Thermococcus kodakarensis KOD1: one gene and its partner. The protein of the gene in region 1 binds, or shares a complex with, the protein of each later gene. Links are inferred from orthologs where the notes say so. Each region holds a gene or a part of one and is shown in the gene's direction. Other genes may lie near its edges.

Evidence for each region.
Region 2: the proteins of fen (region 1) and TK_RS02635 are in contact, whole or in part, in a crystal structure (PDB 1RXZ), measured with the Archaeoglobus fulgidus proteins. The link is inferred for Thermococcus kodakarensis KOD1 from one-to-one orthologs. Residues at the interface, in WP_010877775.1 of Archaeoglobus fulgidus: Lys326, Ser327, Thr328, Gln329, Ala330, Thr331, Leu332, Glu333, Arg334, Trp335, Phe336; in WP_010877842.1 of Archaeoglobus fulgidus: Asn43, Val44, Ala45, Met46, Pro120, Arg121, Pro123, Leu125, Gln151, Met192, Ser194, Asn218, Tyr219, Pro220, Ile237, Leu238, Ala239, Pro240, Arg241, Ile242, Glu243, Ser244.

The regions. Positions count from the first base shown.
Region 1 is NC_006624.1:1,115,035-1,130,082, reverse strand. The notes cover bases 6,797-9,717. They hold fen (flap endonuclease-1), read left to right. Parts: upstream 6,797-7,706; coding sequence 7,707-8,729; downstream 8,730-9,717. Other genes in these bases: TK_RS06325 (hypothetical protein), read right to left, coding at 9,633-9,717; TK_RS06330 (transcription initiation factor IIB), read right to left, coding at 8,730-9,632; glp (molybdenum cofactor synthesis domain-containing protein), read left to right, coding at 6,797-7,620. Also shown: TK_RS06390 (MATE family efflux transporter), read left to right, coding at 1-1,112; upp (uracil phosphoribosyltransferase), read left to right, coding at 1,183-1,875; TK_RS06360 (OBG GTPase family GTP-binding protein), read right to left, coding at 3,235-4,401; TK_RS06355 (Lrp/AsnC family transcriptional regulator), read left to right, coding at 4,512-4,967; deglycase PfpI, read left to right, coding at 5,068-5,568; TK_RS06345 (DUF7411 family protein), read right to left, coding at 5,665-6,309; more of glp, read left to right, coding at 6,418-6,796; more of TK_RS06325, read right to left, coding at 9,718-9,947; TK_RS06320 (DNA-binding protein), read right to left, coding at 9,959-10,297; TK_RS06315 (hypothetical protein), read left to right, coding at 10,516-12,051; TK_RS06310 (30S ribosomal protein S19e), read right to left, coding at 12,108-12,560; TK_RS06305 (YhbY family RNA-binding protein), read right to left, coding at 12,564-12,974; TK_RS06300 (valine--tRNA ligase), read right to left, coding at 13,056-15,048. UniProt on the Methanocaldococcus jannaschii protein: Structure-specific nuclease with 5'-flap endonuclease and 5'-3' exonuclease activities involved in DNA replication and repair.
Region 2 is NC_006624.1:450,183-465,133, forward strand. What follows is about bases 5,714-8,537. They hold TK_RS02635 (DNA polymerase sliding clamp), read left to right. Parts: upstream 5,714-6,662; coding sequence 6,663-7,412; downstream 7,413-8,537. Other genes in these bases: TK_RS02625 (immunoglobulin-like domain-containing protein), read left to right, coding at 5,714-6,091; TK_RS02630 (transcription factor S), read left to right, coding at 6,155-6,487; TK_RS12105 (hypothetical protein), read left to right, coding at 6,484-6,660; TK_RS02640 (hypothetical protein), read left to right, coding at 7,443-8,009; TK_RS02645 (peroxiredoxin), read left to right, coding at 8,301-8,537. Outside these bases: TK_RS02585 (alpha/beta hydrolase-fold protein), read right to left, coding at 1-119; TK_RS02590 (rubrerythrin family protein), read left to right, coding at 306-821; rd (rubredoxin), read left to right, coding at 902-1,063; TK_RS02600 (class II SORL domain-containing protein), read left to right, coding at 1,075-1,422; TK_RS02605 (hypothetical protein), read right to left, coding at 1,441-2,436; TK_RS02610 (iron-sulfur cluster assembly protein), read left to right, coding at 2,595-2,948; glyA (serine hydroxymethyltransferase), read left to right, coding at 3,131-4,426; TK_RS02620 (immunoglobulin-like domain-containing protein), read left to right, coding at 4,711-5,166; TK_RS12005 (hypothetical protein), read left to right, coding at 5,163-5,327; TK_RS11880 (immunoglobulin-like domain-containing protein), read left to right, coding at 5,376-5,657; more of TK_RS02625, read left to right, coding at 5,663-5,713; more of TK_RS02645, read left to right, coding at 8,538-8,951; TK_RS02650 (GNAT family N-acetyltransferase), read right to left, coding at 8,963-9,496; TK_RS02655 (transcriptional regulator), read left to right, coding at 9,543-10,499; TK_RS02660 (HD domain-containing protein), read right to left, coding at 10,492-11,751; TK_RS02665 (hypothetical protein), read left to right, coding at 12,214-12,432; and 4 more genes.

The DNA.
Region 1 (15,048 bases):
TCTTCTCCACCGCTACCGCTTTGATAAGCCTGGCAATCCTGCCCTACGCGCTCCACTTCATGAAGGTCACTCCAAACGTCTACCCCTACGCCAAGGCCTACGCCACCGTCGTTTTCGCTGGTGTTCCCTTCTCCTTCACGTTCATGGCGTTCTCCGCCCTTATGAGAGCCTCTGGCGATACAAAAACACCCGTGAAGATAAGCATGCTCACAGTTGCCATGAACATCCTGCTCGACCCTCTCCTGATCTTCGGAATTGGGCCCTTCCCCGAGTGGGGTGTTGCTGGGGCGGCCATAGCAACTGTCCTCTCAAACGCCACCGGAGCCCTCATAGGTGCTCGTCTCTTAACGAGCGGAAGGGCCGGCCTTCACCTCACGAGGGAAACGCTCAGGCCGGATATGGAGTTCTACTCGAGGATTTTTCGTGTTGGCCTTCCCTCAGCCGTCGGCCAGTCAGCCAACAGCTTCGGCTTTGTCGTCCTCACGAGGATCATCTACGGGTACGGAGATGTGACCTACGCGGCCTACACAATAACCACCCGCCTCGTGAACTTCATCACGAGCATAGCAAGGGGCGTCAGCATGGCTATGGGAACCATGATAGCCCAGAACATTGGGGCGGAGAGGTACGAGAGGGCCAAGAGGATAGCCGAGAGGGCAATGGTTATAAACTTCCTCATAGCCTCTTCAGCGATCCTGATAATCGGACTCTTCAGGGTTCCAGTATTCAAGGTCTTCCTTGACGACCCTAAGGTCATAGCCCAGAGCGAGTACGTCCTCAAATACTTCCTGATTTCCGTTCCGTTCTTTAATGGAATCTTCGTCGTTGTTACGAGGACTTTTAGCTCAGCTGGACACACCAAGAAGAGTATGGTTCTCAGCATGCTTCGCCTCTGGGGCTTCAGGATACCCCTGAGCTACGTCTTCGGCTACGTCGCGGCTGTGACGGTTTTCGGGCTTAGAGTTCCGCTCGCGGAGCTCTTCGGGATGAGCCCAAAGGGCGTGTTCTTCGGAATGGGCATGAGCAACTTTTTGGCGGCGATAGTGGCATTCATATGGTTCAGCAGGGGAACGTGGATGAGGCGCATTATCGAGGAGGAATCAAAAGAGTAGCACTTCCTTACCAAAAATCGGCAAACGGAAGTCTAATAAACCCAGGCCCCAACTCCCAACGGTGAAGTCCATGAAGAGGGACGAGCGCTGGGAAGGTGTGTACTCTTTTGAGGACAGCCCCTTCATAATGGAGATTCTCACGGAGTTGAGGGACGAAAGCACTGGCCCGATAGCGTTCAGAAAGGGCCTCGTCAAACTTGGACGTTACATGGCATACGAAATAACCAAGACTATGGCGACCGAAAAAGTCCCCATCAGAACGCCGCTGGAAGAAACAGAGGGCATAATCGTGAAGGACCGCAGAAACGTCGTGATAATCACCGTTCTTAGGGCTGCGATTCCATTAATGGAGGGCCTCATTAAAGTTTTCGAGCACGCCAGGGTTGGAATAGTCTCCGCATCCCGTGGAAAGGCGCCAAAGTTCGAGATTGAGATGAAGTACGTCAAAGTGCCCAGGATAAAGGCGGAAGACACCGTCATAATAGCCGACCCGATGATAGCAACCGGCTCAACGCTCATCAAAGTCCTGGATGAGGTTAAAAAGTACGGTAACGCCAAGCGCTACGTGGTAGTCGGCGTTCTAGCAGCCCCAGAGGGAATAACCCGGATAAAGGAAGCTCACCCGGATGTCGAAATGTTCGTGGCGGCAATAGATAGAGAGCTCAACGATCACGGATACATACTTCCGGGCCTCGGAGACGCCGGAGATAGAGCGTTCGGAGAACCGATAAGGTTTGAAGATGGAGCCCCGGGCGGGATTTGAACCCGCGACCTGCGGATTACAAGTCCGCCGCCCCGCCAGGCTAGGCTACCGGGGCACGGGATAAGAGTTGAATGAGTAGTTATAAATTTTTCTTTTCTCAAAACCGCAAAATTTATAAATCAACCTCTCATTCCCTACATTGGGTCGAGCCGCCGTAGCTTAGTTGGTAGAGCGCCGGACTGTTAATCCGGCGGTCCCCGGTTCGAATCCGGGCGGCGGCGCCATCAGGTGGGCCCGTAGCTCAGCCTGGTCAGAGCGCGCGGCTCATAACCGCGTGGTCGGGGGTTCAAAGCCCCCCGGGCCCACCAGTACAAACTTCGCGCAGGCGAAGTTTGATCAAGGCTCGTAGCTCTTTTCCAGAATGCCAATTTCATGTGATTTTTCTCGTCGAGCAATTGTGTTCAAAAGAGAGAACTTCTAAACTCTCCTGTTAGTGCGTGTTTAACTCAAAATCGACGCCCAAAGGGCGTCAAAGAAAAGAAAACACCCTCTTCAAGAAGCTTCCTAAAAGGTTCTCACTCAAAAATGAGCACTTGCAGTCTAAAATCCTAAAATAAAACTCTCCTTGAAGAAGAGCTACAAACTTTTGGTCAAGCTTTTTCCAAAAGCTTGTGGGCAAAGTTTCATCAAAGATGGAATGTCCTTTTTGAGTGCCCAGCTTTTCAGTGATTCTCACCATAAATTGGAAATCCTCAAGGGGTTTGCTCGCAGTATAACGCCCGAAAGGCGTTAAAAATAAGAAAACCCCTATTCATCTGCAAATTTGTCATGAGAATTCCAATTCTCAGCCAATATCACGAAGACATTCAAACTTTTGGTGAAGCTTTTTCTAAAAGCTTCAGCGCCGCTTTCACTGTCGTTCAAGCGTCCTTAACGGATGGCGGAAAGTTGATATGCTCTTTTAAACAGGCTCGTTTTATGAGGGGTTTACTTTCAATTGGCTGATTCAAAAGGATTTTCAAGATACACAAGCTAGCATTAGTGAATTCCCAATTTCAGCCCTCTAAAAGGAGTTTCTAACACCTTGACGCCCGTGGGGCGTCAATTAAAAAGCAAACTCACACAGATCGGGCAAATTAAAAATAGAATTCGCCACTCCCAACAGCGTTCAAAAGGAAAATCCGCCCAAAATGCTCCGTCAAACACGAACCACGCACTTTGATGAAACTTTGCTTGCAAAGTTTCATTGGTGAAGCTTTTTCTAAAAGCTTCCTGCGCGACGTTGAAGCTCTGCTTCAACGCACGGAACGGTAGTTCCGTTGGGTTCGCCAAGTTCTTGGTTCCTCTAGAATCACTTCCAAAGGGAGTTTGGGAAAGGTAGGCTAATATCCAGAGAAGATCTAAAAATAATGGACAACACTACCTTGCGTGTATTTCCACTATGTCTCCATCTTCGAGCACGTGGTCGGCCCCAACGCGCTGACCGGGGAACTTGACGCTCTTGCCCCAGACCCTCGCGTAGCGGAAGTTCTTGGCGAAGTCCTTGTGGATTCTTTCAGCTAGATCCATAACCGTTGAACCCTTCTTGAGCGCCACCGGCGGATAAGCGGGCTCTTCTCCGGGGCTCTTGGTGAAAACCCTGATAATCCCAGCCAGCTCATAAAGCTCGTCCTTTAGCTTGTCGAGGTTAATCTTTCTCCTCGCCGAGACCGGCACTATCTTGAAGCGGTCGCCGTAGGCTTTGACAAGCTTCTCGTAGTTCTCCTTGCTTCCAGGAGCGTCGCCCTTGTTCGCTATGATGATCGCCCTTCTCCAGACGAGGCTTTCATCGAGCGCGTCAGCAAACTCCTCTAGGGTCACAGGTTCCTTAACGGTTATCTCCGCAGAGTGTATCCTTTCCTCTCTGAGCATCTTCATGACTTCCTGGATGTCGCCCTTTATGTTCTCCTGACCGTTGATGACGATACCGCCGCTGGCCGTCCTCTTTATCTCCACCTTTGGCTTCCTCTTGTTCACCTTGATGCCCGCCCTCTCAAACTCCCTCAGGAGGATCTCCATCTGTTTAACCGGGTCCTGGGAAAGGTCAACAACGATGGCTATCGCATCGGCGTTCCTGATAACGCTCAACAGCTGGGGGCCCATTCCCTTTCCTAGTGCCGCACCCTCCACTAATCCAGGGACTTCGACCAGCTGTATCTGAACGTCCTTGTGGTGCATCATTCCCGGAATCGGCTCGACGGTTGTGAAAGCGTAGTCGGCAACGTCGGCATCCACGTTCGTCAGCGCCCTCATCAGGGAGCTCTTACCGACGTTTGGGAGACCGGCTAGGACGATCTGAGCTGCACCTTCCTTCCTTACTGCCATTGAGGGGCCGCCACCGCCCTTGCGCATCTGCCTCTGTTTTTCAAGTTCCTTCCTGAGCTCCGCGAGTTTCCTCTTGATCTGGAGTCTAAGCTTTTCCGTACCCTTGTGCTTCGGGACTGTTGCGTACATCTTTTCCAGGGCGCGGATCTTCTCTGGAATGGTCTTGGCGTTCCTGTACTCCTCTTCCGCGGCAAGGTATTCCGCTGTTACGTTCGTTGGCATTCCTGTCACCCCCTTCCGCAAAGACGAACGGGTTTTTATAAACGTATGGTATCCTATAGTCGGCAAATTTATAAGCTCTTCCGAAAAATTTTCCCCGTGTGGTGATGTTTATGGCTAGAGGAGGTCTTGACGAAGTCGATAAGAAAATCCTCATGATTCTCCAGAAGAACAGCCGAACTCCCCTTCGAGAAATATCAAAGGAAGTGGGACTTGCCGAGTCCACGATATACGAGCGCATAAAGAAGCTTAAGGAGAAGGGAATAATAAAGAAGTTCACGGTCATCCTGGATCCAAACGCTCTAGGTTTCAGCATACTCGCGTTCATCCTCATAAAGGCCAAGGCTGGGATGTACGGCCACGTCGCTGACCAGCTTAAGAAGTACCCCGAGATATGCGAGGTCTATGAGACCACCGGCGACTACGACATGATCGTGAAAATCAGGACTAGAAGCAGCTCAGAGCTCAACGAGTTCCTCGACAAGATGGGAAGCATTGAAGGAGTTGATGCAACGCACACGATGGTCGTCCTCAAGGTTCACAAGGAGACCACCGAACTGCCGCTCTGAACTTTCTTTTTAATGTTTACACGTGTTCGTCATTTCTGTCCAGCAAGGGTTATAAATGTCGAGTTTCAATCTTTATCTGAATGTTATGGGGGTGATTGAGATGAAGGTCTTGATTCTGAGTGCTGACGGTTTTGAAGACCTTGAGCTGATATATCCTCTCCACAGGATCAAGGAAGAGGGCCATGAAGTCTATGTCGCCAGCTTCCAGAGGGGCAAGATAACGGGCAAGCACGGCTACACGGTCAACGTTGACCTTGCCTTTGACGAGGTTGATCCGGACGAGTTCGACGCGCTGGTTCTCCCTGGAGGAAGGGCACCGGAGATCGTCAGGCTGAACGAAAAGGCCGTCGCGATAACGAAGAAGATGTTCGAGGACGGAAAGCCAGTTGCAAGCATCTGCCACGGGCCGCAGATACTCATCTCCGCCGGCGTGTTGAAGGGAAGGAAGGGCACGAGCACGGTAACCATCAGGGACGACGTGAAGAACGCTGGCGCCGAGTGGATTGACGCGGAGGTCGTCGTTGACGGAAACTGGGTCAGTTCAAGGCACCCAGGGGACCTGTACGCCTGGATGAGAGAGTTCGTCAAGCTTCTTAGGTGAATTTTTTCTTTCTGATTCAATTCTTTTCCTTAGCTGTTACTGAAGACAGGTAGGCAAGTGGTGGGGAACTGTTATACCTTTCCGCCGGTAGTGGGGTCAGTTCTTTGGAACCCTGGCCGTTCGCGATGGGGAGGAGGTCAGCTTTTCTTCCTTCCATCCAAGAACCCTGGACTGATAGTGCATTTTCGGGAATATTGACAGCGGGTCAATTCCTCTCTTCCTTAAGAGGTGCCTAAGCTCGACCTCGTAGTCGCTCTTCTCAAGCTCCTCGCTCTCCCTTATCTCGACCTCAAAGAGCCTTCCAACGAGCTCGTTTATCGTCCTGTAGCCGAGGCCGAGGAGAGGCCTTATGTACGCCACCCCGAACCGATCCTCAAGTGAACGTGCCTTTGGCAGGTCGAGGTATGGAACTCTGTCGTCCCTTCTCGTTCCGTCACTAACCCTCTCAACATCAGGTTTCGAGGCCAGGGCCTCAAGAGCCTTTTCGTGGATGAACTGAATCGCCCTTCCGGGTCTTCCGTCTTCAACTGCCATTTCGGCGGCCCGCTCAAGGATCTCCCCTGAGAGCTTGAGAATTTCATGCTCGAAGCCAAGTCTTCTGGCCGTTTCCTCCGCGTACTTCCAGTTATCGAGCGTTCCGAAAGTTACGGTAACAAGCCTGACCTCATAGCCCAGCTTTGCTAAAATCCACGCCGCCAAGCTGGAGTCCTTGCCGCCCGAGTAGAGGTGGTATACCTTCATCATCTCACCTCTTTCCACTTATGCCGTCGTTTTTTAGCGGTTCTGTTAAGCCATTCCGTTTACGCAATCGATTTATAGGCGATGGAACCATTAACTTCGGTGGTGGAAATGGCGTTCCTTAAGGTTGTTCCGCTCGAGGAGGCAGTAAAGGTCATCGAGTCCTTTAACCTTGAACCGAAAGTCGAGAAAGTTTCGCTTGAACAGGCCCTTGGTCGGGTTCTTGCAGAGGACGTTGTGTCCCCAATAGACGTTCCCCCCTTTGACAGGGCCACCGTTGATGGCTACGCAGTTCGCGCTCAGGATACCTTCATGGCGAGCGAGAGCGAACCTGTTAAGCTGAAGGTCGTGGGTGAGATAAACGCGGGAGATACCCCTTCAATCCAGCTGAAGGAAGGGGAAGCAGTCTATATATCCACTGGTGCACCCCTTCCAGAGGGCGCCGATGCGGTCATTCAGTTCGAGGACGTTGACAGGGATGGGGACACCGTCATCATCTACAAGCCTGCCTATCCTGGCCTCGGAGTTATGAAGGCAGGGGCGGACATTCCAAAGGGCAAGCTTCTGCTGAAGAAAGGAACCAGGCTCGGCTTCAAGGAAACTGCCCTCCTTTCGGCGGTTGGTATCTCCGAAGTGCCGGTGTTTAAAAAACCAAAAGTTGCCGTGATAAGCACCGGAAATGAGATAATCCCACCAGGAGAAGAGCTCAAACCGGGCAAGATATACGACATCAACGGAAGGGCCATAACCGATGCCGTCAGGGAGCTTGGAGGGGAGGCGCTCTTCCTCGGCATAGCAAGGGACGACCGCGAGAGCTTGAAGAGCCTGATACTCGAGGGACTTGAGTGCTGTGATGTCGTCCTCCTCAGCGGTGGGGCAAGCGGGGGAATAAGGGATCTTACGAGCTCAATAATTGAGGAGCTTGGCAGGGTTTACATCCACGGGATAGCAATACAGCCCGGAAAGCCAACTATCATTGGGGAAATCAACGGCAAGCCGATCTTCGGGCTTCCAGGCTACCCAACGAGCTGTCTGACAAACTTCACGCTCCTCGTGGCACCGCTCCTGAGAAAGCTGATTGGAAGGAGTTCTGAAGTCAGAAAGGTCAAGAAGAGGCTCGCCCACAAGGTATTTTCCGTCAAGGGAAGGAGACAGTTCCTTCCGGTCAGGATTGAAGGGGAGAAAGCAGTGCCCATTTTGAAGGGCAGCGGCGCGGTGACAAGCTTTGTGGATGCTGATGGATTCATAGAAGTTCCAGAGACCGTTGAAATCCTCGAAGCTGGGGAAGAGGTTGAGGTCACGCTGTTTGGGTGACTCTCTACACTTTGGAGATACTGTACAACTGGCAGGCTGAGGCAAAGCCTAAATACTTCTTTTTCTCATCTTTTCCGGTGGTGAGAATGGGAGTCCAGATAGGTGAGCTGATACCGAGAAAGGAAATCGAGCTGGAAAGTCTCTACGGCAAGAAGGTTGCCATAGACGCCTTCAACGCCATGTACCAGTTCCTCTCAACCATAAGGCAGCGCGATGGAACTCCACTAATGGACTCACAGGGCAGGATCACTTCTCACCTCAGCGGCTTCTTCTACAGAACCATCAACCTGATGGAAGCTGGTATAAAGCCGGCCTACGTCTTCGACGGCAAGCCACCGGATTTCAAGAAGAGGGAGCTTGAAAAGAGGCGTGAGGCAAGGGAAGAAGCAGAGGAGAAGTGGTACGAGGCCCTTGAGAAGGGTGACCTTGAGGAGGCCAAGAAGTACGCGATGCGCGCCACGAGGGTGAACGAGGAGCTGATAAACGACGCCAAAAAGCTCCTTGAGCTCATGGGTATTCCAGTCGTTCAGGCCCCGAGTGAGGGAGAAGCTCAAGCGGCTTACATGGCCGCCAAAAAAGCTGTCTATGCCTCTGCAAGCCAGGACTACGACTCACTCCTCTTCGGTGCGCCGAGGCTCGTAAGGAACCTCACGATAACTGGGAGGAGAAAACTTCCCGGAAAGAACGTTTACGTCGAGGTCAAGCCGGAGCTGGTGGTTCTGGAAGAGGTTCTTAAGGAGCTCGGGATAGACAGGGAGAAGCTCATCGAGCTGGCCATTCTGGTCGGGACTGACTACAACCCTGGCGGAATAAAGGGGATAGGGCCGAAGAAAGCCTTAACAATCGTTAAGAGAACGAAAGACCCGCTGGCCAAGTACCAGAAGGAGAGCGACGTTGACCTCTACGCCATAAAGGAGTTCTTCCTAAATCCCCCTGTTACTGACGACTACGAGCTTAAGTGGCGCGAGCCGGACGAGGAAGGGATCCTAAAGTTCCTCTGCGACGAGCACGACTTCAGCGAGGAGCGCGTTAAGAACGGCCTCGAAAGGCTGAAAAAAGCGGTAAAAGCGGGAAAGCAGAGAACCCTAGAGAGCTGGTTCGGTCGATAGTCAGGCTATCGGAACCTTGAGGTTCAGCTTTTCTACCAGCTCTTTATACCTGTTCCTCACGGTAACCTCGGTGACCCTGGCAACCTCCGCCACTTCCCTCTGGGTCCTCTTCTCCCCTTCCATGAGGCTCGCGATATAGAGGGCGGCTGCCACCAATCCTGCTGGACTCTTTCCGCTAGTGAGGCCTCTCTGGTAGGCCTCTTCGAGGATCTCTATGGCCCTCCTCCTGACCTTCTCGCTGAGACCCAGCTCATCGGCGAACTTGTTCACGTAATCCGTGGGCTTGACGAAGAGCTTCTTTGGAGTGAGGTTCAGGTGCCTCGCTATGAAGCGGAAGCTCCTTCCAATCTCCTTCTTATCAACGCGAGAGACGTCGGCAATCTCATCAAGGGTTCTCGGGACCTTCAGAAGCCTGCAGGCGGCGTAAACACAGGCGGCTATGACGGCTTCTATGGAGCGTCCCCTTATGAGTCCTTTCCTCACTGCTTCACGGTAGAGCCTTGCGGCCTCTTCCTCGACGTGCTTCGGGAGGCTTAGATTGCTCGCGAGCCTATCAAGTTCGCTGAGGGCGAAGGCGAGGTTTCTCTCAGCGGCGTCGCTGACCCTGAGACGGGACTGCCACTTCCTCAGCCTGTACATCTTCTCGCGCATTAAGCCAGTTAGCGACCTGTCTATTCCAATGTCGGTGGAAAGTCCCTTGTCGTGGAGCAGTATGCTCTCGGGAGCACCGACGCGCGCCCTCTTCTCTCTCTGGCCCGGATCAAAGGCCCTCCACTCGGGGCCCTCATCGACCACGTTCTCCTCGATAACGTAACCGCAAACCTTACAGACTATTTCACCCCTGCTGGGGTCGTATATGAACTCCGTTGAGCCGCACACGGGACAGACTCTCTTCCCGCTCACTCAAACACCCCCGGCCGGCGGGCTGTTGGGCAAACCCCTTATAACCTTAACCTTCGGAAAGACGTACCTAACCAACCAGAGGATATCCTCCTTCTTGAAGGTTATCCTCTCAAGAACGCGAACATCGTCGTCTTCCTCAACTATGTTGGCATAGATCCACAGGAAGACGGGATCACCATCACTGCCGACGTGCTTGTTCTTGTAGAGTATATCGGCAGTCCCATCGTCGTTCTCCTTTATGGAGACGACCTTCCATGTGTCCAGACTTACCTCTCCCTTTTCGTCGAGGATTTTGATGATCAGGGAAGCGTCCATATGCGATCCCTTTACCACTTGATCTTAAAGTCTCTCCTCGTTCTGGCGTCTATCTCGGCCAGAATCCTCTTCAGCTTTGCGTCGTCTATTCTCTCCCTTATCTGCCCCGCCTGGTAGAGCTGAACCAGGAGAAGCTCAACCTGTCTCGCCAGTTCGGGTTTGACTAGTTTGACCCTTCCAAGCCTCTCCCTTGCTTCGGGTGTGAGGATTTTTCTCATTATTGCCTCCAGCTGCGCTTCCAGCTCCATCTCCCGCTTAAGGGCTTCTTCCTGGGCCTTCTGCTGTTCGAGGTACTTCTTCTGGAGCTCCATGAGCTTGCGCTTCCTGATCTCCTCTATGTCCTCCGCCATGTTCTCACCTCCAGGTTAAAATTGGAAGTCCCGTTAAAAAGGTATTGGGACGAAAAGCTTAAAGGGAGAATAACAACTCAAGAATGTAATAAACCCTTGATGTGGTGATTAAAATGAATCACTATAGAAAATTACTCGCTCTCATATCTGTTTTGATTGTACTCTCATCGCCCTGCGTGAGTGCCTACAGTACAGCCTGGTGTGAAAGCTGTCACCAGTTGCTTGTTGAGAACGACGGGCTTTTTGCGTACAATGGGAGCGAATTCCAAGATCTAACATGGAAGCTTGAAGCGGAGGAGCTGCCATACGAAGATGGAGACTTTTTATCCATTGTGGACACTCTGGAGGTTGCCAATGCCGGAAACCTAACCCTTATCTACTCTTACCCGTACGACGAACTCTACATGGGGGTGTACAACGGAAGTGTTCCCATAACCCTAAGGCCGGTGCTCCCCAATTACGTCGGCTATGCCCGCGATTTTCTGTTCTACAACGGGAGCATTTTTCTCGTTGTTAACTATGGGAGTGTTCCTCACTCAGCCAGCGACAGCGTTTTCAGGCTCGACCCAAAAACACTGAACGTTACCGGGGAGTGGGGCCTCTCGTGGGAGGCGAGGGACACGATAGCCCCCGAGAACGCGGGCATTACCCCCTACGCGTGGGTCAACCTCGGACTGGACAACAAAAACCGCCTGTGGGCCCGCGTAGATATGATCTTTCCGAACACTACCGTTTACTACCTCTACCACAACGGAGACTTCGAGCTTAAAAACGAGACCCCTGAGGGATTCCACATTCCTGAGGTTAAAGCGCCCTTCGATATTGCGGTTGAGGATGGAATCAGGTACGAGCCGCTCTCTTTCCTTCCGGAATACACTCCCACGAGGTATTTCTTGATCGCAAACGGCACGAAGAGGGACATCACAAAGGAAGTGCTAAAGTTGGCGTACTCGTCGAGACCGCTGAAGTCCCTCTACGGTTTCTGGTCGTGGGAGAAAAACGAGTGGGTGGTCTCGTTCAGGATGTACAACCTTCCAGTTGTGTACAGGGTTAGCGGAAAGTGCAGAGAAGCCCTCTATATAGATGGTCTCCCCATCGCTGAATACAACGATTCCTACGTCCTCCTGGGAAACGGAACCCTCTCCTGGAGAAACTACACCGTTGAAACCCCGAGGAAAACCTACTACTGGCTGGACTACCAGGAAGATGAAAACGTGTACCATCACGTTTGGGTTCAAGTTTACAGAAAGAACGACCACCCCCTTGTTGCCTTCTTGTGGGAGATACGACAGAACGGGACCACTACCGAGGGCTTCACTGCCTACGAGCTGACCGATGAGGGCTTCAAAATCTTCAACACGACGGATGAGAGGGAGCTGGGAAAGAACCTGATCCCCCCTAGATATATTCCCGTGAATGGCGAATACATCCCGAATAACGAAACTGGAACCCTTCAAATTGATCACGAGAATAATACTGCATTCATCATAAACAACGGCAGAAGGATACCCATTAGCTACGCCCTTGCGGATAAAACCGAAGCCGTTGTCGTGGGTAACAACACGTTTCTCCTTATCACCTGGAGAGATGCCTACATCGTCCCACCGTATTATGAACCCCTTAGCGTGCTCGGCCTCCCGCTTTGCTCAGATCTAAACACGGGAATGAGAGAGAACATCCCTAAGATATCGGTTCTAGCGGTGGTAGCTGTGATTCTGGTTGGCATAATTCTCTGGAGGTTGGAAACTAGATGAGCATGAGCTATCCAAATTCAGTACTTGGACTCTCAAAAAACATATGAGAAGAGAGCTCAGTACTTCTTGAGCTCGGGAATCTGCTCCTCAAGCTCCTTCTTGAGCTCTGTGGCGATCTTGTCGAGGAAGCTCTGGCCCTTCGGGGTAACGATTCTTCCCTCGCCCGGAACCTTCTGGACGAAGCCAGCGGCCTCAAGCTGCTGGAGTGCCTTCCTGATGATGCTTCCGCCGGCCTTGTAGAAGTGCTCCGGAGCGTGGCCGCGGTTCTTCCTGCCGCCGTACCAAGTCCTGAGCCTCTCGATTCCGACCGGGCCATCAATGTAGACCTTCCTGAAGACGCTGGCAACGCGGTAGTACCACCAGTCCTCCTGCTCGGGAAGTCTCTCCTTGTGCCTTCCGGTCTTGACGAACGGGGCCCACTCGGGCGGCTTTATCTCGGGAACCTCCTTCAGAGCCTTGGCAACCCTCTCGACGAGCAGGTCACCGGGAACGTCATAGACAGTCGCCATCTTTCAATCCCTCCCCTTCTTAAACTTCTTTCTGAAGTTAGCGATATCGAGCCTGACTTTCTGGACGGGTTTCTCCTCCCGCCTCTCAGCGGACGCCTTTCTTTCAAGGCGCCTTAAATACCTTTCCCAGCCTTCCCTCGGTTTGAACAATATAAACCTTTTGCCCCTGACGTCTATAAGCTCGCTGTCGGTGAGCTCCGCGACCCTCTCTGCTATGGCTTTTCTGTCCATTCCGGTTGAGATGAGCGCGCCCTTCCTTATCTCAACTTTCAGGATCCCATCCTTTTCAAGCTGGGTGTTTATCTCCTCGATGACACTCTCGGCTAACCCTTTCTTCCCAATCCACGCTCGCGGCTCTATGTCATAGTATCTCGCGCGGATGGCTCTTCTCACGCTACCAGGTAGTCTCTTCATAGTCTCTCACCTTCCACCCTCTTTGGAAATGGCTTTAAAAAGGTTGACCCTGGGTAACAAGGAAATGTAAAGAAGGCAAGCTCAGAAGAAGAGTATCACAGCGTCTCCAACGACCGCCGTCTCGACCTCTTCTCCCTCGCTGAAGACGGCCTTCCTGAGCACGATGTCGTCCTTGGTAAGTTCTACCTTCTGGCCATCGACCTCGAACTCGATCTTTCCGCTCTCCTTGAGTGCCTTTGCCACCTCTTCCGCGTTCTCTTTGAGGTAGGCGGTGATCTTCGGCACGAGCTTTCCATAGCGCGGTCCTACCGTCTTGAAGTTCGGCTTTATCTCGATTATCCTCTCTTCAAGCTCGGGCTCGCCCTTGATTATCTCAAGCTTCTCGATGTTCATGGTTCCAGCTATGTCTTTCTCTATGGTCTTGAGCACCTCGTAGGAATCGGTGGTGTAGATTGCCACGTGCTTGAGCTTGGCGTTGAGCGAGAGGCCGTGGCTGTTCTTGTAGCGTCTCATGGCGCCGACGATCTCGCGAGCGAGCTCTCCGAGCTTTTCAGCCTCCTCGTCAATCCTGGCCTCGCTGTACTTCGGCCACTCGAGTAGGTGGACGCTCTTGGCTCCAATCCTCTCGCGGAAGAGGTTCTGGTAGAGCTCCTCCGTGATGTGCGGCACGAACGGGGCCAGCAGGAGCATCACGTTGTAGAGCAGCTCGTAGAGGGCAGCCTTCGCCTTCAGCTTGCTCTCCTCGTCGTCGCCGTAGAGCCTGTACTTGATCATCTCAATGTAGTCATCCGCGACCTCGTGCCAGACGAAGGTTATCAGCTCCCTGGTGAGGAGGTTGAAGCGGTACTTCTCCATCTCCTCGGTCGCGAACTTGATAAGCCTGTGGAGCCTGCTGAGTATCCAGCGGTCGAGCGGTTCGAGCTCTTCTGGGGCGCTCGCCGGGTCAAAGTTCTCAAGGTGCCTCTCGGCGAAGCGATAGATGTTCCAGACCTTCTGGAGGAAGCGGTAGTTGTAGTCAACGGTCTCCCATTTGAACGGGTGGTCCTCTCCGGGCGGCGCTAAAGCCGTCCAGAGCCTTAGAGCGTCAGCGCCGTACTTTGGAATGACCTCGTCCGGGGCAACCACGTTGCCATAGCTCTTGCTCATCTTCCTTCCGTCCGGTCCGGCGACCATACCGTTGATGAGGATGTCGTGCCAGGGCTTCTCGCCGGTGAGAACCCACGTTCTGAATATTGTGTAGAACGCCCACGTTCTTATGATGTCCGTTCCCTGCGGCCTCAGAGCCGTTGGGAAGTTGTGCTCGAACCACTTCTTACCCTCTTCGTCGCCCTTAATGGCCTCGTGCCACTTGGTGATTATGAGCGGGGTTATGCTCGAGTCGACCCAGCAGTCGAGGACGTCAGTTACAGGCTTTGGCTCGCTCCCGTCGGAGCACTTCCTCGGGGGCTTCTCAAAGCGCGGGTCAACTGGCAGATCTTCCTCGTTCGGCAGGATTATCTCGCCGTTATCGCAGACCCAGAATGGTATCGGCGTTCCAAAGACCCTCTGCCTGCTGATGACCCAGTCCCAGTCCATTGACTCCGCCCAGTCCTTCAGGCGGAGGAACATGTCCGGTGGGTACCAGTTTATCTGCTCGGCAACCTTGACGATTTCATCCGTGAAATCTTTCACCTTGATGAACCACTGCTTCTTCGGCAGGAGCTCGATGGGAGCCATACAGGAGCTCCTCTCGGTGTGGCGGAGGACCCTGTGCCTTATCTTCTCCTTCTTGTAGAGGAGACCCATCTTTTCAAGGTCTTCGGCTATCTTCTTCCTGGCTTCCTCTGTCTTAAGCCCTGCATAGGGCCCGGCGTTCTCGTTCATCGTTCCGTCCTCGTTGATAGCTATGATGACCGGAAGGTTGTAGCGCTTCTGCCAGACGACGTCCTGCTCGTCGCCGTAGGTACAGTTGTAGACAGCACCAGTTCCAAAGCTCGGGTCAACGTCCTCGTCGGCCAGAACGGGAACTTCCCTCTCGAATATCGGGAGCTTCACTTTCTTGCCGACAACATGCTTGTAGCGCTCGTCCTCAGGG
Region 2 (14,951 bases), 660 kb from region 1 along the record:
GAAGAGGTTGGTGGGCCCTGAGAGCCTGTTTGTGCTGTACTTGAGTTCTGGCCTACGCATCCGGCTGAAGCTACCATGAGCAGAAAAATCAGAAGGAAGCCTGCAACTTTCATGCTCATTTGATCACCTGAAAGGGTTGCCTGCGTAGGTTTTATCTTTTTCCACTGCTCCCCTCTAACGGCGGTTCGGGAAGTTTTGAGGCAGTGTAAAAACAGAGCGTCAATAAAACTAAACTCGACAATTACGCAATATTTTTATACATCAAAGTACAAATTTGTTGTGACGACTTTTTCAGGTGTCTGCCAATGGTAGTGAAGAGGGAAATGACCCGGAAGTTTTTGGAGGATGCTTTCGCAGGCGAAAGCATGGCCCACATGAGGTACCTTATCTTCGCCGAGCAGGCCGAGAGGGAAGGACTTCACAACATAGCCAAGCTCTTCAGGGCTATAGCTCATGCCGAGTTCGTCCACGCTAAGAACCACTTCATAGCCCTCGGCAAGCTTGGGAAGACTCCCGAGAACCTGCAGATGGGAATAGAGGGCGAGACCTTCGAGGTAGAGGAGATGTATCCTGTTTACAAGAACTCCGCCGAGTTCCAGGAGGAGAAGGACGCGGTGAGGACGACCCACTACGCCCTTGAGGCTGAGAAGATACACGCAGAGCTCTACAAGAAGGCCAAGGAGAAGGCCGAGAAGGGAGAGGACATCGAGATAAAGAGGGTCTACATCTGCCCGGTCTGCGGCTACACGGCCGTTGATGAGGCCCCCGAGTACTGCCCCGTCTGCGGCGCCCCGAGGGACAAGTTCGTGGTGTTCGAGTGAATCTTTCGATTTTCCTTTTCACAGGTTTGAGACGCAAACCTTATAAGGTATGACTAATAACATTAAAGCGGTGAAAGAAAATGGCGAAGTGGAAGTGCATAGTCTGTGGATACATCTACGATGAGGATGAGGGCGACCCCGACAGCGGGATAGCCCCGGGAACCAAGTTCGAAGACCTTCCGGATGACTGGGTCTGCCCGCTCTGTGGCGCTCCCAAGGATATGTTTGAGAAGATTGAGTGAGGTGATGGAAGATGCTTAGCCAGACCATAAAGAGTGGAGACTGGAAGGGTGAGAAGCACGTCCCCGTTATAGAGTACGAGAAGGAGGGCGACCTCGTCAAGGTCGAGGTCTCTGTTGGAAAGGAGATACCGCACCCGAACACCCCCGAGCACCACATAGCTTGGATACAGCTCTGGTTCCACCCGGAGGATGGAGCCTTCCCGATACTCGTCGGTAAGGTTGAGTTCAGCAACCACACCGACCCGCTCACCGAGCCGAGGGCGGTATTCTTCTTCAGGACACAGAAGAAGGGCAAGCTCTACGCGCTCAGCTACTGCAACATCCACGGCCTCTGGGAGAACGAGGTCACACTTGAGTGATCTTTTCCGTTTTTATCTTTATCCATGTCTTGGAATCTGGAAGGTTACGTTCTCACCTTCAAAGGATACAACGACAGTACTGGCATTTTTCGGTGCCAAAAACGTCTTCTTTATCGAAACAACACCGTGAGTGTAAAACAGGTTTTCTAGTACTCCCTTTATCTCCTGAATCTGATAATCTGGGGAATATATTTCTCGTCCATCAACGTAGATTTTAACGTTGCATGGATGTCTTGAATCCACGAGAAGAAGGCTTCCGTCTGGTCTAGGTTTGTATTTCACGTCTCCACACGTTCTAGGGACATACACAAGCTCAAGTTCTATGCCATGGTCATAAAAGTTTCCATAGAGTGCAACTTTTTGATCTTTCTTTATGATCTCAAAGTCGTAATCGGGCTTGATGAAATAATAGAGCGTTCCTCCAAGCACCAGCGTGACGAGGGCTATTCCTGCTATTTTTTTCAGTGAGACAAAGGGTAAACCCTCGGTTCTAGTGCCTACCAGGGGAACTTTCCAGAGGCTGAAGAACTCAACGAGCTTCCCTATGTTGTATAGGGGGATTCCGATAAGTAGGGGGAGCAGAAGAGCGCCGATGAGAGCCAAGTTACCCGCAAGGTTGAAATTGAGTTCCCCAGTTTCTTCGGCAAAAAGGCCCATTCTGATCCGATAGAGAACGGCGGAGGCTACTATGAAGGGGTAAAGCACCAAGAGTGATAAGACGAGAGTTTTGAACCCCAAGACCGGCGAGAGTTCCATACGATACACCAGCATATTGAGCACCAAGGCACCTGCGGCTATCAAAGCAGTCTCCCCCACGAAGAGTAGCAATGGTCTTGAGTCAACATCAATGCTCCAGAAGTACAGCCCAGCGGCGTACAGGAGCCCTCCAACGATAAAAATCGGGAGGCCTATTACCCCAAAAAGACCGCTTATCATTGTTATAACAGTCCCGATAAGCATGAACTCCTTTCCGTTTAATAGAACTGTTCGACCCTCGCCCACTTCAACACCCATGGCATATTTTAACGCCAAGTATTTAAGCTTTTTTTAAATTTATGTCGAAAACTACAGAGCTATCAAATGAAAAAGCTTAGTTCTTTAAGAGAATTGACCAGAACTGCCCAGGAAGGCTTATAACTGTTCAAACAAAATCCCACTTAGGTGGGAGGAAAATGAAAGTTTACATGCCCGACCGTGAGTGGCCCGAACACTACAGGGCCGTTCTGGAGGAGCTTGCAAAGATAACTGACCCAATAACCGGGGGAGACATCCTCGACTCGGGTGTCGTCGCCGGCTTGGAGGTCACGGAAGATACTCTCAAGGTCTGGCTCAACTTCGAGAGCCACGCCGAGTACAATATAACAGGCGAGAGCGCCATAGCGTATTCTAAGATAATCGGCGACATAATGGAGCGCTTTGCCCTAGTCAAGTTTGAGAACGTCTACGTCTATGACCTCAAGAACAACCCCGTTGGGGTCTTCGAGAACAGGGGAAGGTACAGGGCCGAAGACCTTGAGGGCGATTGAATAAGCTCCTTAGAGTTTTCAAAGGCTTGGGTATAGTGTGCCATATACTATGAAGAAAAATGATGAAAACGGCCCTTACACCTCAAAAATTTCTGCGAACCCTAATGTACATCTCAGGACACATGCACACTTTAGGTAAAATTTATATCCCCCCCGTTCAAACAACCATCGAGGTGTTCCCAATGGCTGAAGGATATAGAGAGTACAGAGACAAGGTTCTTGGCTTTATTGAAGACCACGAGAACTGGAGGAAGCACACGATAAACCTCATCGCGAGCGAAAACGTGACTTCTCCGAGCGTTACCAGGGCCGTTGCCTCAGGTTTTATGCACAAGTACGCCGAGGGCTGGCCGAAGCAGAGGTACTATCAGGGCTGCAAGTACGTTGACGAGGTTGAGCTCATCGGTGTTGAGCTCTTCACCAAGCTCTTCGGAAGCGACTTCGCCGACCTGAGACCGATTTCTGGAACAAACGCCAACCAGGCGGTCTTCTTCGGGCTCACCCAGCCGGGCGACAAGGCGATAGTTCTTCACACCAGCCACGGCGGACACATAAGCCACATGCCCTTCGGTGCCGCCGGAATGAGGGGTCTTGAAGTCCACACCTGGCCCTTCGACAACGAGGAGTTCAACATCGATGTCGACAAGGCCGAGAAGCTCATCCGCGAGGTCGAACCCAAGATAGTCGTCTTCGGCGGTTCGCTCTTCCCGTTCCCGCACCCTGTCAAGGAGCTCGCTCCGGTCGCCAAAGAGGTTGGCGCCTACGTCATGTACGACGGTGCCCACGTCCTCGGTCTCATAGCTGGAAAGCAGTTCCAGGACCCGCTCCGCGAGGGAGCCGACATAATCACGGCCTCAACTCACAAGACCTTCCCTGGGCCGCAGGGCGGTGTCATCATTTACAAGCGCTTCGGCGAGACGGAAGAGATAGCCAAGCTCCAGTGGGCCATCTTCCCGGGTGTCCTCAGCAACCACCACCTCCACCACATGGCGGGTAAGGTAATCACCGCCGCCGAGATGCTCGAGTACGGTGAGAAGTACGCGGCCCAGATAGTCAAGAACGCCAAGGCCCTTGCCGAAGCCCTGGCGGAGGAAGGCTTCAAGGTCATCGGCGAGGACAAGGGCTACACCGAGAGCCACCAGGTCATCGTTGACGTTTCAGACCTCCACCCTGCAGCTGGAGGATGGGCGGCCCCGCTGCTTGAAGAGGCCGGCATAATCCTCAACAAGAACCTCCTCCCGTGGGACCCGCTTGAGAAGGTCAACGAGCCGAGCGGCCTTAGGATTGGAGTCCAGGAGATGACCAGGGTTGGAATGATGGAGGATGAGATGAAGGAGATAGCAAGGTTCATCAGGCGCGTCCTCATAGACAAGGAAGACCCTGCCAAGGTCAGGAGAGACGTCTACGGCTTCCGCGCCGAGTACCAGAAGGTTTACTACTCCTTCGACCACGGGCTCCCGCTCAGGCTCAGGGAGTAAATTGGAACTTTTCCACATTTTTATTTCTAATTTCAATCGTATCCAGGTGGAAAGCCTTCTTGCTGGATTTTTTTGAAGAAAACGTTATAAACAACCTTTTCTAGCCCTTTCCAGCGGTACCACACCTTCATTAGCCACGCGCCCCCGGTACCGCTAACTTCCCCCGAAACGGGATAAAATAAGGGGCTCAAATCCAGTGGTTCAAATTACCAAACGTTTCGAAACTCCTTGAAGTGAACGAAAGGATTATTATTCTGGAAGTTCAAAAACCTCTGGTGAAATCAATGAGGAAGGCGCTTGTGATAGGGATAGCAGTTGTTGTTTTGGTTGTAGCAGGATACGGAGCCCTCAGCTGGGATGGGAAAGAGGCCAGCGGTTCGCCGCAGGACAGCCACGCGAAGTTCGTCAAAATGGAGCTTGACAAGTCCACCTACAGTCCTTCCGATACCATGATTATCAGGCTTATCAACGAGGGCGAGACAAAGGCAACTACCAGCTACCACTTCAGGCTCTACCGAGAAGAAAACGGAGAGTGGGAGGAAGTTCCCGTTAACCTCATGTTCATAGAGATCGCCGTTTCGATAGAACCTGGAAAGAGCTGGGAGCAGAAGGTCAATCTCGCGGATCTGAAGCTTTCCCCGGGACACTACAAGATCGTCAAGAAAGTCATTCTAACTTCACAGGGGACTGAAAACGCTGCCAGCTACGAGGTCAGTGCGGAGTTCGAGGTAAAGGGATGAGTCCGATGAAGTGGCCCCTAGTGTTCATCGTTGTTTTTCTTCTCCTTTCCGGCGTTTTTTACGTGGAACTTTGCAAAAACCGCGAGATAACCGAGAACAATGCAGCCTGTACGGCCGGGACTGCCGTTATGGACCTCGAAAAGGAGGCATACAAAGTTTGAGACAACCTTACCCTGACCATAACCAACACGGGGAGCGAGACGATAATAGTGGGCGCACCTTACAGATTATACCTGCTGGAAAACGGAAGCTGGAAAGAGATAGAAACTGGTTTCACGTTCACAAGTATCGGGTGGCAGATACCGCCGGGCGGCAACTGGACGCAAACCGTGCCCTTGGTCATACGCGTCCCTGACGGAGCCTTCGGAAAGCTCAAACCACTTCCGCCATGTAGATACAAAATAGAGAAAACAGTTCTCATTGATCGAGACAAATGTGAAAGCAGGAGTAACGAAATAACTCTATCGGCCGAGTTTGAGATTGTCAGGTGATCCCAATGAGGGGGAAGACAGGGGCGGCCTGCACCCTCATAATACTCCTTGTCTGGGGCCTTACCGGACCTCACTTCTACGTGGGGCTTGACAAGAGTGGCTATCATCCCGGAGAAGAGCCAGTTTTAAGGACATGCAACATTGGGTTGACGCCAATCTCATTCGGAGAGGGCTACCATCTCTACCGCTTAGAAAACGGAACGTTGGCCCCGGTTAGAACTGGCCTTATCTTTCCTGCGGTACTCCACTGGCTCATGCCCTTTCAGTCCTGGGAGCAGAAAGTCAGTTTGAAGTATCTGCTGGAAAATGAATCCGTCGGAGGGGCCCCTTCACTCCGGGACCTGCCACCGGGAAGATACAGGATTGTTAAGGAGATCTGCGGCTGGCCAAGGGGCTGTGTAAACGCCAGCTTGGAGTTTGATCTGCTGTCATAATCGGAGCAAAACTTTTTATCCTCTTTCAACATACCGAACCCTCGGCTAAAGGGGTGGTGAGAGATGAAGTTCTGTCCGAAATGCGGGAACCTGATGCTCCCAGACAGGAAGAGGAAGGTCTGGGTCTGCCGCTCATGTGGCTATGAAGAGCCCTTCGACGAGGAGAAAGACAGAGAGAAAACGAAGATCACCAAGAAAGTCGAGCACAAGCCGGACGAGGAGATCATAGTGGTGGAGCAGGACCTCAAGACCCTGCCCACGACAAAGGTCACATGCCCCAAGTGCGGCAACGACACAGCTTACTGGTGGGAAATGCAGACGAGGGCTGGAGACGAGCCGAGCACGATCTTCTACAAGTGTACCAAGTGCGGCTATACCTGGAGGGCCTACGAGTGAACGAGGTCGAGCTTGAAACCCTGAGAAAGCTCGCCCAGAAGGCCCTCAAGGAGCTTGAGGAGGCCTACCTCCGCTTACCCGACACGGACAATGGAAAGACTTATTTATTCCGTGGAAAAGAAAGGGTTAGGCTCATGCTTCAGATATTAGAGTCAGCTAAAAAGGAGGGATAAAAATGCCGTTCGAAGTTGTTTTTGACGGGGCCAAGGAGTTTGCAGACCTGATAGCGACCGCAAGCAACCTCATCGACGAGGCCGCCTTTAAGTTCACTGAGGAAGGCATAAGCATGCGCGCAATGGACCCGAGCAGGGTCGTTCTCATTGACCTCAACCTGCCCGAAAGCATCTTCTCCAAGTACGAGGTCGAAGAGCCCGAGACAATCGGCATCAACATGGACCAGTTCAAGAAAATCCTCAAGCGCGGCAAGGCGAAAGACACCCTCATACTCAGGAAGGGCGACGAGAACTTCCTTGAGATAACTTTTGAGGGAACCGCCAAGAGGACATTCAGGCTCCCTCTGATAGATGTGGAAGAGCTTGAGCTGGAGCTTCCCGAGCTCCCGTTCACGGCTAAGGTAGTCCTCCTCGGTGAGGTTCTCAAGGAGGGCATAAAGGACGCTTCCCTCGTCAGCGACGCCATCAAGTTCATAGCAAAGGAGAACGAGTTCACAATGAAGGCCGAGGGCGAGACCAACGAGGTCGAGATAAGGCTTACCCTTGAGGACGAGGGCCTTCTCGACCTTGAAGTCGAGGAAGAGACCAAGAGTGCCTACGGCATAAGATACCTCAGCGACATGGTCAAGGGCATCGGGAAGGCCGACGAAGTTATCCTCCGCTTCGGCAACGAGATGCCGCTCCAGATGGAGTACATGATCAGAGACGAGGGCAGACTGACCTTCCTGCTCGCTCCGCGCGTTGAGGAGTGACCTCCCTCAACTCTTTTTTGAGGTGGGAACGTGGATATAGTGAAGCTCAGGGAACTCCTGGAGGCAGAGCTCTCAAGTACGGATTTAAACGAACTTGACGAAGACTTCTACGTTGAGTTCGACAGCCTGATAAAGGCCCTAAAGCTAAGCGCAGAGAGCTCCAGGGAACGCGGAGAAGACGTCGAGGAAAGGCTTTACCTCGCCCAGCTCAAGATAGCGGAGTCCCTCATGAAGGAGATCATCAAGCTCAGACTCCATAAGATAGTTGATCTCGCAGTCGAGGGTAAAATCGCGGAGATGACAGCCGAGGAAAAGAGGCTCTTCAACGTCATAAGAGCATTTATCGAGAGGGAAGAGCTCCCGGAAATTTCAGAGGAAGTCCAACCGCAGGAAGAGAGCGAAGCCGAGGCAGAGTACAGGTCCAAGGAGGTTCCAAAGGAAGCTTACATTATCCAGATAGACCTCCCAGCCGTTCTTGGCCCGGACATGAAAGAGTATGGGCCGTTTATGGCCGGAGATATGGCCATTATCCCCACCGTTATTGGGCGAGCCCTCGTTGAGAGAGAGGCCGCACGAAGAGTAAGGATATTCCTCTAAAGTAAGTCCTTTTAAGTTGCTCCAGTTTTTATTCTCTAAAGCAATCCTCCAAATGAATGGATGTTGAGGTCTATCAATGGCCACATTTTTTGAAATTATGCCCACAATCTAGGTAGAACTGACCAATTATGACAATCTAAGAATCCAGATTTAGACGTTTATAAAACAGATGTTCACGTTGATTTGTCTTTCCGTCAAATTTGTTCCCGAAACCAAACCGAAAGCTTTATATATTCGAACCAACCAGGTTTATAGTGAAGACGACACACAAAAAGAAAGAGGTGATGTAAGATGGTCGTCATAGGAGAAAAGTTCCCAGAGGTTGAGGTCAAGACCACCCACGGCGTGATAAAGCTCCCGGACTACTTCGCCGAGCAGGGCAAGTGGTTCGTGCTGTTCAGCCACCCGGCTGACTTCACCCCGGTCTGTACGACCGAGTTCTACGCCATGCAGAAGAGGGTTGACCAGTTCAGGGAGCTCGGCGTCGAGCCCATCGGACTCAGCGTTGACCAGGTCTTCAGCCACATCAAGTGGATGGAGTGGATCAAGGAGAACCTCGGCGAGGAGATAACCTTCCCGGTCATAGCCGACGACCGCGGTGAGCTCGCCGACAAGCTCGGCATGATACCCAGCGGCGCCACCATAACCGCTAGGGCTGTCTTCATCGTCGACGACAAGGGCATCATAAGGGCCATCGTCTACTACCCGGCCGAGGTCGGCAGGGACTGGGACGAGATCCTCAGGCTCGTCAAGGCCCTCAAGGTCAGCGACGAGAAGGGAGTCGCCCTTCCGCACAAGTGGCCGAACAACGAGCTCATCGGCGATAAGGCCATCGTCCCGCCTGCCAGCACCGTCGACGAGGTCAAGCAGCGCGAAGAGGCCAAGGCCAAGGGCGAGATCGAGTGCTACGACTGGTGGTTCTGCTACAAGAAGCTCGAGTGAGCTTCTTTCCCTTATTCTTCTCTGAACTTCTCGAATATCAGCTCATCCACGAACCCGTAGCCAGGTATGTGGGAGTGCTTCTTCATCCTGCCCACAAGCTCGAAGCCGTTCTTTTCCAGGACGCGGATTGATGCTGTATTTGGCTCATAGACCCGGGCGTAGACCTTTCTGAGATTCAGCCATTCAAAGGCGTATTTTAGGGCCAGTCCAACCGCCTCGGTGGCGTAGCCCCTGTTCCAGTACTCCTTCGCTATGAAGTATCCCAGCTCGGCGTGACCGTCTTTGTGGTTTATCCTGTGCAGGCCTACAAAGCCAACCGGGCTTTTGGACGAGTTTTCTAAAACAGTAAAGACCCTGTTTTCGCGCTTTCCTCTCCGCATAGCCTCGTACCACTCAAGCTCGTCCTCAAAAAAGAACAGCCCATCCGGATCGCTTAAAAACCTCCTCACATCGCGGTCGTTGTACCAGAGCCAGGCCCTCCTCACATCGTCTTTGGTTGGGACAGCCAGCGAGACCAGTTTTCCCTTTACCACCACGGGACGCATCGACCACACCTTAAATTTATTAAGGTGTTATGGGTATTTAAAAACGATGGAAAGGGAGAGGCTCATAAAGACCGTTGAAGCGATACTTAGAGGCGCAGGGTACCGCGTTGCCAGGTTAGACCTTAAAGGGTCGTGCTTTGACCTAGTGGCGAGCAGGCTCTTTCTCCTGCTTTTTATAAAGGCTACCGTGAACATCGACACGATAACAGAAGAGCAGGCGGAGGACTTAAAGCGCCTCGCCAAGTTCTTCAAGGCTTCTCCGCTTATTGTTGGGCTAAGGAGCAAGAGCGGCGAGCTTGAAGAGGGTGTGGTGTACGAGCGCTTTGGAATTTATGCCCTCCGCCCCGAGACCCTCTACGATGCTCTCCTGAACAACGAACTGCCCGCTGTTTTCGCGGAGCGCGGTGGTCTGTACGTCAGGATAAACGGAGAGCTGTTGAGAGAACTCAGGGAAAAGCACGGCTATTCTGTAAATGAACTGGCACAGCTGCTCGGCGTGTCTAGAAAGAGCCTGCTCAACTACGAGCGCGGCGAACAGGCAGTTTCGCTTGATGTTGCCATCCAGCTTGAAGAGATATTTGATGAGGCCCTCGCGGAGCCGATAGACATCCTGAGGGCCAAAGTTGAAGCCGACCTCAACGTTAAGCCTGAAACGCCGCTCGAGCGCGAGGTCTTTGAGAGGCTCAAGAAACTCGGCCTGGGCCTTGTGAAGGTGAAGAAAGCGCCCTTCAACGCGATTTCAACTGAAGACGACATACGCCTTCTCACGGGTATAGATGAAAGGAAGACACGCTCCACCATAAAACGCGCCGAGATGGTGGCGGAGGTCGGCAGAATAGTTAACAGCGGGGGCGTTTTCATACTGGAGAAGACTAAGGCTGAAGTCGTTTCAGAAGTTCCGCTCATCCCCAAGGAGAGCCTTGAGGAAGTTAAAGACGCAGATGAGCTTATAGAACTCATCGACAAGCTGAAGAAGGAGATAAAGGAAAAGCTCTTCAGCTGAAGATAACCCTTCTCCAGACTTCCCTCAGTCTGTCCACGTACTTCTCGGGCGAAGCTATCATGACCGCCCACCTGGGAGTCTGCCTCCTCTTGAGTGCATTCGCCAGAGGCGTTACCTTCGTCAGGGGCTGAATTTCGCCGTTATCAAGGAGAACGTTTATCCCAGTTTCCTTGAGCCTCGGCTCGCTCAGCATGAGGTCTGCGATGCTGAACTCCAGGATAACCTCGCCCTCACTCGCTCCGACGGCATCCGCCAGGTTCCTTTCGATCTCCTGCCTCTTCTTGACGTTTCTGTAGGCGTTGAGAAGCTCCCGCTTCTCTTCAGTGCTAAGTTCCTCGGCCGTTATCAAAACGGCCGCCTTGTAGAGCTTTCTGTGGAGAACACGTTTTGTGAGCTCCGCAGGGAGGCCCTCAAGGTCTTCAAGTTCCACCAGAACCCTGCAGTCTGTCATCCGCCAGAAGTCCCATAAATGCCCCTCGTCGAGGGCGAACTCAAGGGCCCTCGTAAGCATTCCTTCCGCTATCTTAACCGTGTGGTGGAAGTAGACCCTTGAGTACATGAGCGCCCTGGCAACCATCATTCCCTCAACTGCCTCGATGCCTTTCTCGTCAACAACGAGCTGACCATCGTGAATCTTCATAACCTTGAGGAGTCTTTCCAGGTCTATTATACCGTGGGCGACGCCGGTGTAGTGGGCATCCCTTACCAGGTAGTCGAGCTGGTCAACATCGACGCCCCCGTGGAGCATCTGGCCGAGATAGGGCTTCTCAGAGCGGCCGAGAATTATGTCGGCGACGGCCTTTGGGTCTATCCCGTGTTTCTCAAGTATTTCGGGTATTCTCCCCCCATCTTCGTCGCCCGTTATGTTGATGTTGCCGAGGATTATGTCCTGACCGAGGCGCATGTGGTCGCGCTCCTTCACGTAGTGCTTGTAGATGCCCTCAAAGGTGTGGCTGAGCGGCCCGTGGCCGATGTCGTGGAGGAGCGCACCCACCTGAAGTAGTTCAGACTCCTCTTTTGGAAGACCAACTTCCTCAGAAAGGCGTTTGGCCAGGTGCCAGGCTCCGAGCGAGTGTTCAAAGCGCGAGTGATTGGCACCGGGATAAACGAGGTACGCAAGCCCGAGTTGCTTTATCTGCCTTAACCTCTGGAACTCTGGTGTTTTTACGAGGTCGAGGATGACTCCAGAGACCTTCATGCTACCATGAATACCGTCGTGGATGATTTTATAGCCGTCGTGTCCGTCACTCATTTTCATCACCGGCCGAAAATCTGTGAAACTCCTTAAATAATTTTTCGGCAATATGACGAAAAATATCCCGCTGATGGAAGCGATTGCAGACCATCAATTTATAAACCTGTCAGTGGAGAATAAAATGCCCCTGCGCGAGGACCCCGGGGAGAATGAACCGGGGGGCGATGCGGGGGCAACAGCCCGGCCTCAGCGAGGTCCCCGCGGGAGGGCCTTCCGCGTCCCGGAGCACGATGACCGCGGGAAACCCAGGCCGGGCACAGTTCTGGCCCGCCAGGGTTAGCCCGCCCAAGGGTGGCGTACGCCTTCGATGAGGGCGGGAGTTACCGGCGGGCCATATTCTCAATGAATTCTGGGTCATGGCGTAGAGAGTTACACTCTTTCCAGATTTTAAAGACCATCAGCAATAGTATGCAAATTATGAATAAAAAAGGTTATTAATGCTGAAGGCTAGGTATGAATATGAACCCAGAGAAAAAATCAAAAGAGATCGTATTAACTGAAGTCCCCTGGCTTGCCGAAGATTACCAAAGCTATCTAAGGAGAATACTTGAGGAAAAGGAAAGAGAACGGAAAGAAGTTATTAGGTGTTTAAAGGAATTAACAGCAAGTGCGCGGAAGATCCTGCCCAAGGAGCTCGTGGATATTATCCCTTTTTCTAGTGAGTGTATAAACGAATGAAAAATAGAGCTCAGTACAACACAACCTCCACCTCTTCTCCCTCCAGGTAACCCTCGCTGTCCTCTGGAATCGTTATGTATCCGTTGCTCTCCACAAGCGAGCTTATTATGCCACTGCCCTTCTTCTTTATCGGTCTTGCCGTACCGTTTTCGTACCAGACCTTGACGAACTCGTAGCGGCCGAGCTGGCTCGGAACCCTTTCGGTAAGCCTTGCCCTGACCCGGGTTTCGTAGTTTCTTGCCCCCACAAGCTTCGCAAGCGCGTGCTTGACGTAGAGGTGGAACTGAGTGAAGACCGCAACCGGATAGCCGCTCATTACAAAGACTCTCTCCCCGTATCCTATTGGCCTTCCTGGTTTTATCGTCGTCCCGTGGAAGAGAAGGTTCACAAAGCGGTGGGCAAAGTCCATATCGCCGAAAGCTGAGCCGCCCGTGACAAGGACGAGGTCGTTCTCGGAGCGTGCTTTCCTTATTGCCTCTCCGATTTTCTCCTCGTCATCCGGAATTACCCCATAGAACCTCGGCTCCCCAAAGTACTGCCTGACTAGGCCTTTCAGCATAACCGAGTTGCTCTCAAGTATCTTTCCATGGTTCAGGGCTTCTTCATCAAACTCCTCGATGAGCTCGCTTCCTGTAACTATTATACCAACCCTGGGCTTTCTCCTGACTCGAACAGTCTTGAAGCCTATGCTTTTGAGGATTGCCAGGTCCTGAGGCCTTAGAATCTGGCCCTTTTTAAGGACAACCTGTCCCTTTCTGACGTCCTCACCCTTCATTGCAACGTTCTGACCGGGAGCAACGGGGCGGAGAACCCTTATAACGTCCCCCTCGCGCTCGGCCATCTCCTGCATCAGAACGGCGTTTGCTCCCTCCGGGATCTTGGCCCCGGTCAGGAGCTTAACTGCAGTTCCGGGCTCAACGGTCTTTTTACTCTCTCCGCCGGCGGGAATTTCGTCTATTACCCTGAGCTCCACCGGGCTGTACTCCCTCGCCTGAAACGTATCCTCGGCGCGGAGTGCATAGCCATCAACGGCAGACCTGTCAAAGGGTGGACTGTCTATGGGCGATACGACGTCCTCGGCCAGGACTCTCCCAAGAGCCTCATCGAGAGGAACTTCCTCAACTTCTTGGATCTCGCTCAGATCGTTGAGGAGAAGGCCCAGGGCCTCTTTATAGGGCGTGAGCTTCTTGAACTCCCTCATTTTTACACCCCCAGAGTTTTAAGCCACTTCACTCTTTTAAAGTCCGAGTCAAAGGTAGCAATGTGCTTAACGTTATGATTCCGGCAGGCAAGCACTATTTGTGCATCGGAGGGCATCAGGTTGTACTCTTTCATGGTATCATAGAGTTCTTCCCGCCTGAACGAATCGGGGACTATGATGACCCCAAGCTCATCAAGAAGCCCGTTAAGAGAGGTCACCACATCGGAAAATGGCCCCCATCCCTTTCGAGCCACGAACTTCCTCAGGCTGTATTTTCCCTTTATTCCGAATTTTTCTCTCCCAATGATAAGAGCTAGAGCACCAATGGCTTCTCTATAGACTGTGGGAGACGTTAGAAATGCCCAGGGTCCCAACAGTATTTCCTCGGCAATTCCTGCCTTTTCACCGTCCACGAGGTACTCAACGAGGACGCTGGTGTCGAGAAACAGGAAGTCGCTCAAAGCTCTTCAGCCTCCTTAATCGCCCATAGTATAGTCTCCTCACTTGCCTTACCGAGTATTCCCCTGAATTTCCTTATTTTCTGTTTTTTGGCTAAAGTGAGCTTACTGCCCTCCTCAGCCGTGGTGATGTTTGAACTCCCGACTTTCTCCATGTTTTCACCCATTATGTCTTGTGTGCTTTCCCTTAAAACTATTCACGACCGTGCTTTAGCACGTGACCAGCCTCGGCCAGTATGAGCTTTACCCCAGTTTTGGCGGCACCAAGGCTTCCCGGAAGGCAGAAGACTGCCATTGCCCTGCCCGAGCTCCTTATTATCCCTCCTGTGGCCCTCGTCATTATCGCGGCGGTCCCTATCTCCTCGTAGCTGACGAGCCTGAATATATCTCCAAACGAAAGCTCCTTGTCAAAGAGCGGTCTGAGGCTCTCTATTGTCACGTCTCTGCTCGATATCCCCGTTCCTCCGGATGTTACAACCACATCCGCTCCCGCGCGGAACGCATCAACGACCGCCCCGATGATTTCCATCTTCTCATCCGGCACAACCTTGTAGAGAACCCTCTCGTGGCCGGCCTTCTCAAGCTCCTCAACCAGAAACTTTCCGCTCTTATCCTCTTTCTCTCCCCTGCTCGCAGTGTCGCTGACCGTTATAACGGCAAACCTAAACTTCCGCGGGGCCTTCTCCTTGTGATCCTTAACGCCCATGATACCACCCAGTTAAACTGCTCTTTGGTCTTAATAACCTTTCAGAAAACAATACTGCTTAACAGAAACCAATCGGTGTGGGCCCGGCTGATCCCCCGCTCTCATTGACGGCCAGAGACCCCCTCCAGCGGTCCGGAGACCGGGCCCTGTCCGC